DNA from 2 places in the Klebsiella sp. WOUb02 genome. Region 1 is predicted to be linked to the other one. Evidence: predicted binding sites of a transcription regulator. Region 1 holds the regulator's gene; the other holds the start of a gene.
The links. Region 1 encodes PhoB, which activates phosphate uptake and scavenging genes when phosphate is short. Its sites were predicted from a motif close to CTGTCATAAAACTGNCNNAT; they were not measured.
Positions count from the first base shown of each region.

Region 2: uvrB (excinuclease ABC subunit UvrB) is a predicted target of PhoB. The motif match lies at 1,878-1,897, and genes of this name have one in related genera.

Region 1 is NZ_CP170110.1:2,536,129-2,539,543, reverse strand. Features, by position in the region: gene sbcC (exonuclease subunit SbcC) at 1-200, opposite strand, end outside; gene sbcD (exonuclease subunit SbcD) at 197-1,399, opposite strand; gene phoB (phosphate response regulator transcription factor PhoB) at 1,581-2,270, shown strand; partial or broken gene phoR (phosphate regulon sensor histidine kinase PhoR) at 2,292-3,415, shown strand, end outside.
Region 2 is NZ_CP170110.1:2,071,089-2,074,503, forward strand. Features, by position in the region: gene uvrB (excinuclease ABC subunit UvrB) at 1-1,611, opposite strand, end outside; gene ABOC21_RS16930 (ABC transporter ATP-binding protein) at 2,349-3,071, shown strand; gene bioD (dethiobiotin synthase) at 3,013-3,415, opposite strand, start outside.

The sequences.
Region 1 (3,415 bases):
GATTGCGACACGCTGCTCAGGCGCGGCGTTTCGTGGTACAGCGCGAGGCAAATGGCGTCCAGCAGGGTCGTTTTCCCGGCCCCCGTCGGCCCGACGATTGCAAACAGCCCGTTGCTGGCGAACGGTTCGGCGGTGAAATCGATTTTCCACTCGCCTTTCAGCGAGTTAAGGTTTTTCAGGCGCAGGCTCAGAATTTTCACAGGCGCTCCTCACCGTTCAGGCTGTGCAGCGTTTCGTTAAACAGCTGCTCGAGGCGCTGCTGCTGCGGCTCTTCGAGGCTCTCCAGCGCCAGGCGACGGGCAAAAACCTCCTCAACCCGCAGTTCGCTGAGGGTTTCCCGCCGTTCGCCGGCGAGGATGCGCTCGCGCTGGGCGCGGCTGCGGCGCACCAGCAGCACTTCCACCGGCAGCGTTTCGCAGCGGGTCTGAATCTGGCGCTGGATATCGTGCAGATATTCGTCGCTGGTGATTTCAATATCCAGCCAGGCGGCGGGCAGATCCGCGCTATCCTGCCAGCGGTCAAGCTGTTCGCAGATGCTGGCAAAATCGCCCTTTAGCACCGCCAGCGGCTGGACAACCGGCACCGCCAGCGGACTTACGTCCGTCAGACGGCCGTCGGTAAAGGTCACCAGATTGACGCTTTTATTTTTCCCGGTCTCATCGAAGCTCAGGGAGATCGGCGAGCCGCTGTAGCGGATATGCTCGCAGCCGCCGACGATCTGCGCCCGGTGGATATGGCCCAGCGCAATATAGTCGGCAGGGGGAAAATGGCTGGCCGGGAAGGCGTCGAGGGTGCCGATATAGATCTCGCGCACCGCGTCGCTTTTGCTGGCGCCGACGGTGGTCAGGTGGCCGCTGGCGATAATCGGCAGCGATCGGTCGCCGCGCAGGGCGCAGGCCTGCTGGTACTGCTGCTGATAGTAGTCGCTGATGGCGGTGAGCAGCAGCTGCTGCTTTTCACCGCTGGAGTGCCCGGCCTGGCTGGTGACCAGCTCGCGGGGGCGCAGGAACGGGACCGGACAGAATATCGCCCCCGGCGCGCCGTCGCGCAGCGGCAGAACGAAGGGGGCGTGGCCGGCGTTAGCCACGACCGTGGTTTTTAAAAAGGCCAGGATGTCGCGCGATTCATTCAGCGTGGCGACCGAGTCATGATTGCCCGCCAGCACCACCAGCCGACAGCCGGTTTGCTGAAGCTGAACCACGAAGTGGTTATACAGCTCGCGGGCGTAGCTCGGCGGCGAGCCGGTATCAAAGATATCGCCGGCGACGATAATGGCATCGACCTCGTGCTCCTGCGCGCTGGCCAGCAGCCAGTCGAGAAAGGCCGCATGCTCAGCGGCGCGGCTTTTGCTGTAAAAGTTTTGTCCGAGATGCCAGTCAGAGGTGTGAATGATGCGCATAGATATTCCGTAGCCTGAGAGCGTTGCCGCCAGTATACCATTGACGGAAAGGGAGTTAAGTGCGTGTCACAATGCAAAATCCTCGATCGTCATACGCCCCTTTTTTTCATAAATCTGTCACAAAACTGACGCATAATGGCGCCGCACTCTATACTGATGGCTAAAAAACACAGGGTAAATAATGGCGAGAAGAATTCTGGTCGTTGAAGATGAAGCTCCAATTCGCGAAATGGTCTGTTTTGTTCTGGAGCAAAACGGCTTTCAGCCCGTCGAGGCGGAAGATTTTGACAGCGCGGTGAACCAACTCAATGAACCCTGGCCCGATCTGATTCTCCTTGACTGGATGCTGCCGGGCGGGTCGGGTCTGCAGTTTATTAAGCAGCTTAAGCGTGAGGCGATGACCCGCGATATTCCGGTCGTGATGCTGACCGCGCGCGGTGAAGAGGAAGATCGCGTTCGCGGCCTGGAGACCGGCGCCGATGATTACATCACCAAGCCTTTCTCGCCGAAAGAGCTGGTGGCGCGAATCAAAGCCGTGATGCGGCGAATCTCCCCGATGGCGGTGGAAGAGGTGATTGAAATGCAGGGGCTGAGCCTCGATCCTTCCTCCCATCGCGTGATGACCGGCGAAAACCCGCTGGATATGGGGCCGACCGAGTTTAAGCTATTGCACTTCTTTATGACCCACCCGGAACGCGTATACAGCCGCGAGCAGCTGCTGAATCACGTCTGGGGGACTAACGTGTATGTAGAAGACCGAACGGTAGACGTGCATATTCGCCGTCTGCGTAAAGCGCTGGAACAGAGTGGCCATGACCGGATGGTACAAACGGTTCGCGGCACGGGATATCGTTTCTCCGCCCGTTTCTGAATGTCGACAGGAGTGTGAACCGTGCTGGAACGGCTGTCATGGAAAAGGCTGGCGCTTGAGCTTTTCTTATGTTGTATCCCGGCCCTGATTCTCGGGGCGGTATTTGGTCATTTACCGTGGTTTTTACTGGCGGCGGTGACCGGACTTCTTATCTGGCATTTCTGGAATTTACTGCGTCTTTCGTGGTGGCTGTGGGTAGACCGCAGCATGACGCCACCGCCGGGAAGCGGCAGCTGGGAACCGCTGCTGTACGGCCTCCATCAGATGCAGATGCGTAATAAAAAGCGCCGGCGCGAGCTGGGCAGCCTGATCAAACGCTTTCGCAGCGGAGCGGAGTCGTTGCCCGACGCGGTGGTGCTAACCACGGAGGAGGGGGCGATCTTCTGGTGTAACGGCCTCGCACAGCAGATCCTCAATCTGCGCTGGCCGGACGACAGCGGACAAAACATCCTTAACCTCCTGCGCTACCCTGAATTCGCCAGCTACCTAAAAAGCAAGGACTTCAGCAAACCGCTCAATCTGGTCCTTAATAACTCGCGCCATCTGGAAATCCGCGTGATGCCCTACAGCGACAAGCAGATGCTGATGGTGGCGCGCGACGTGACGCAGATGCACCAGCTTGAAGGGGCGCGGCGCAACTTTTTTGCCAACGTCAGCCACGAGTCTGCGCACGCCGCTAACGGTGCTGCAGGGGTATCTGGAGATGATGCAGGAGCAGGTGCTGGAAGGGGTGACGCGGGAAAAGGCTCTGCATACCATGCGCGAGCAGACCCAGCGCATGGAGGGGCTGGTTAAACAACTGCTGACGCTGTCGCGTATTGAAGCGGCCCCGGTTCTGGCGATGAACGACAAAATCGACGTGCCGACGATGCTGCGGGTTGTCGAGCGCGAGGCGCAAACCCTTAGCCAGAAAAAGCATATCCTGCACTTTGTGGTCGACGAGTCTTTGCAGGTTCTCGGCAATGAAGAGCAACTGCGCAGCGCGATCTCAAATCTGGTGTATAACGCGATTAGTCATACTCCGGAGGGCACGGAGGTTACCGTCAGCTGGCAGAAAGCGCCGCACGGCGCCCTGTTTAGCGTCGAGGATAACGGCCCGGGGATTGCGCCCGAGCATATTCCGCGGCTCACCGAGCGCTTCTATC
Region 2 (3,415 bases), 470 kb from region 1:
CTGGATCAGCGAACGCTCGGAGCGCAGGAAGCCCTCTTTGTCCGCATCAAGGATCGCCACCAGCGAAACCTCCGGCATATCCAGCCCCTCACGCAGCAGGTTGATCCCGACCAGCACGTCGAATTCGCCGAGGCGCAGATCGCGGATAATCTCCATCCGCTCGACGGTATCGATATCCGAATGCAGGTAGCGCACGCGCTCGCCGTGCTCTTCGAGGTACTCGGTCAGGTCTTCGGCCATCCGCTTGGTCAGGGTCGTCACCAGCACGCGCTCGTTGATAGCGGAGCGCTGGCGAATCTCCGAAAGCAGATCGTCGACCTGAGTGCCTACCGGACGCACTTCGATAACCGGGTCAAGCAGGCCGGTCGGACGGACCACCTGATCGACCACCTCATCGCCGGATTTATCCAGCTCATAGGCGCCGGGCGTCGCCGAAACGTAGATAGTCTGCGGCGCCAGCGCCTCAAACTCCTCAAACTTCATCGGACGGTTATCCAGCGCCGACGGCAGGCGGAAGCCGTACTCCACCAGCGTCTCTTTACGCGCCCGGTCGCCGCGATACATCCCGCCGATTTGCGGAATGGTGACGTGGGATTCATCGATAACCAGCAGGCCATCCGCCGGCAGATAGTCGAACAGCGTCGGCGGCGGCTCGCCCGGCCCGCGCCCGGAAAGGTAGCGCGAGTAGTTTTCAATGCCCGAGCAGTAGCCCAGCTCGTTCATCATTTCAAGATCAAACTGGGTACGCTGGCTAAGGCGCTGCTCTTCCAGCAGCTTGTTGTTTTCCAGCAGCACCTTACGCCTGTCCGCCAGCTCGACTTTTATCTCTTCCATCGCCTGAACGATCCGCTCGCGCGGGGTAACGTAGTGCGTTTTCGGGTAGATGGTATAGCGCGGAATGGACGATTCCACCTGTCCGGTAAGCGGGTCAAAGAGCGACAGACGCTCAACCTCTTCGTCGAACAGCTCAATGCGCAGGGCAATATCGTCCGATTCCGCCGGGAAGACGTCGATGACCTCACCGCGAACGCGGAAGGTCCCGCGCTGGAATGCCTGATCGTTGCGGGTGTACTGCAGCTCCGCGAGGCGGCGCAGAATCGCCCGCTGGTCAATCAGCATGCCGGTAGTCAGGTGCAGCATCATTTTCAGGTACAGGTCGGGATCGCCGAGGCCATAAATGGCCGAGACCGAGGCCACCACGATGACGTCGCGGCGCTCCAGCAGCGCCTTGGTTGCCGACAGGCGCATCTGCTCAATATGTTCGTTGACCGAGGCGTCCTTCTCGATGAAGGTGTCCGAACTCGGCACGTAGGCTTCGGGCTGGTAGTAGTCGTAGTAGGAGACGAAGTACTCGACGGCGTTCTCCGGGAAAAACTCCTTCATTTCACCATACAGCTGCGCCGCCAGGGTCTTGTTAGGCGCGAGCACCATCGTCGGACGCTGCAGGTCGGCAACAACGTTAGCGATGGTGAAGGTTTTCCCCGACCCGGTGACTCCCAGCAGCGTTTGGTGCGCCAGGCCATCTTCCAGCCCCTCTTCGAGGCGGCGGATGGCTTCCGGCTGATCGCCAGAGGGACGGAAAGCGGAATGCAGCGTGAACGTTTTACTCATATGTCTGACCCTGAAGGAGGATGAAGCGCCCGGCGCGAAACGGCAGGTGTTTAATTCTACTCGCCGCCGCCGCTTTTGCCAATAAATAACACTGGATATAAAACCAGTATCGTATTATTGTTTGCCCTGTAAACCCCGCGCTATGCGGCTACATTTGGGCAAAAAAAGAGCGTCTTGTGGAATAATCCGCCACTGAGTAAGGTTATCCCCAGAAAATTTTGTCATTTAACATTTGTCAAGCAAGGCGATGAATCTTTTATGGCAGCAGGTGACACTTTCCTTACAGCCATTGATTTTATTCAACCAATTGATATTAAATAGAATTTAATAAAAGACGGGTTTCGCGCCAATTCCGCCGCAGGCCGCGTAATCTCTAGCTTACCGCAAGTTCTCTAACTCTAATACACAAGGTTATCCACAGGAATAGTGGATAACTCGCTGCAGGCCATGACCTCTGCCACCCGGCCGAAATTGTCCGCCGACCAAAAACGCGCGGCTAAAAAATATTATTGAATTATTTTTGATGTTTATCAGCTAAAGACGGCCGCCTTTTTGCTGCTTTCTGCACCACGTTTCACGCCGCTTAGCACCGGGAGAGTGCAGCCGCTTCGCCGATCCCTGCGCGGGGCTGCAGGCGAGACCTGTGCTGGCAGAAAAATGCCGTCACTTCTTTTTCCTGGCAAGAGATTTGCAGAATGTTTGTCCCGCTCGTCGTCGCCAAAAAGGAGAAAACGTCTATGTTGAGTCTACGCGCCGTCAATCAGTACTATGGAAGCCAGCACACGCTGTGGAACGTCGATCTTGAGCTCAGGCCAGGAGAGTGCACCTGCGTGATGGGAAGCCAGGGCATGGGGAAAACCACGCTGGTCAACTGCATTACCGGAAATCTCCCGGTCGCCAGCGGCAGCATCACCTGGCAGGAGCGCGGGGCGCCGCCCTGCGACCTGATGCCGCTCTCCGCTCATTCACGCAGCATCATCGGTATCGGCTACGTGCCGCAGGACCGGCGCATCTTTACCCAGCTCAGCGTAGAAGAGAATCTGCATGTTGCGCTGGCGGCAGGCGGCACGCCCGGCGCCGTGGTGAGCAGCGAGATTTACGATCTGTTTCCGCAGCTCTACGCCCTTCGCCAGAGCAAGGGCGCCGCGCTTATGGAAGACGACAGGTATCAGCTGGCGCTGGCGAGAGCGCTGATCGTCCGACCGCGTCTGCTGATACTCGACGAGCCGTCGCGCGGCAGCGGACAGCACTTTATGCATAAGCTGGGGGATCTGCTGGTACGCCTGAACCGGGATATCGGCTTAACGGTGCTGCTCGCCGAGCAGCACCTGCCGTTTATTCGCCGGGTGGCCGACCGCTTCTGCCTGCTGCACCGCGGGCGCAGCGTGGCGCAGGGCGACGTTATGGAACTGGATGAACCGCTACTGGCGAAGTGGATGACGCCCGATCCAGCGCGCTAAGATCGAGATACCGGCCGAGATCCTCCCGCGGTGACGCCTCCTCCAGCCACGGGATCTCGCCCAGCATGGGTGCGGGCAGCAGCCGTTTGAGGGTCGCGAGGTATTCGCGGTGGCGCTTCCCCGGCGGCTGGACGTCGTTGGCAATCCAGCCCGCCAGCGGCAGCCCTGCCTGGCGCACCGCCTGAGCCGTCAGCAGGGCGTGATTAATGCAGCCCAGCTTTATCCCCACCACCAGAATCACCGGCAGCCGCTCCTCCTGCACCCAGTCGGCAAAGCTCAGGGTTTCAGACAGCGGCGTAAACCAGCCCCCCGCGCCCTCCACCAGCAGCCAGTCAGCCTGCTTC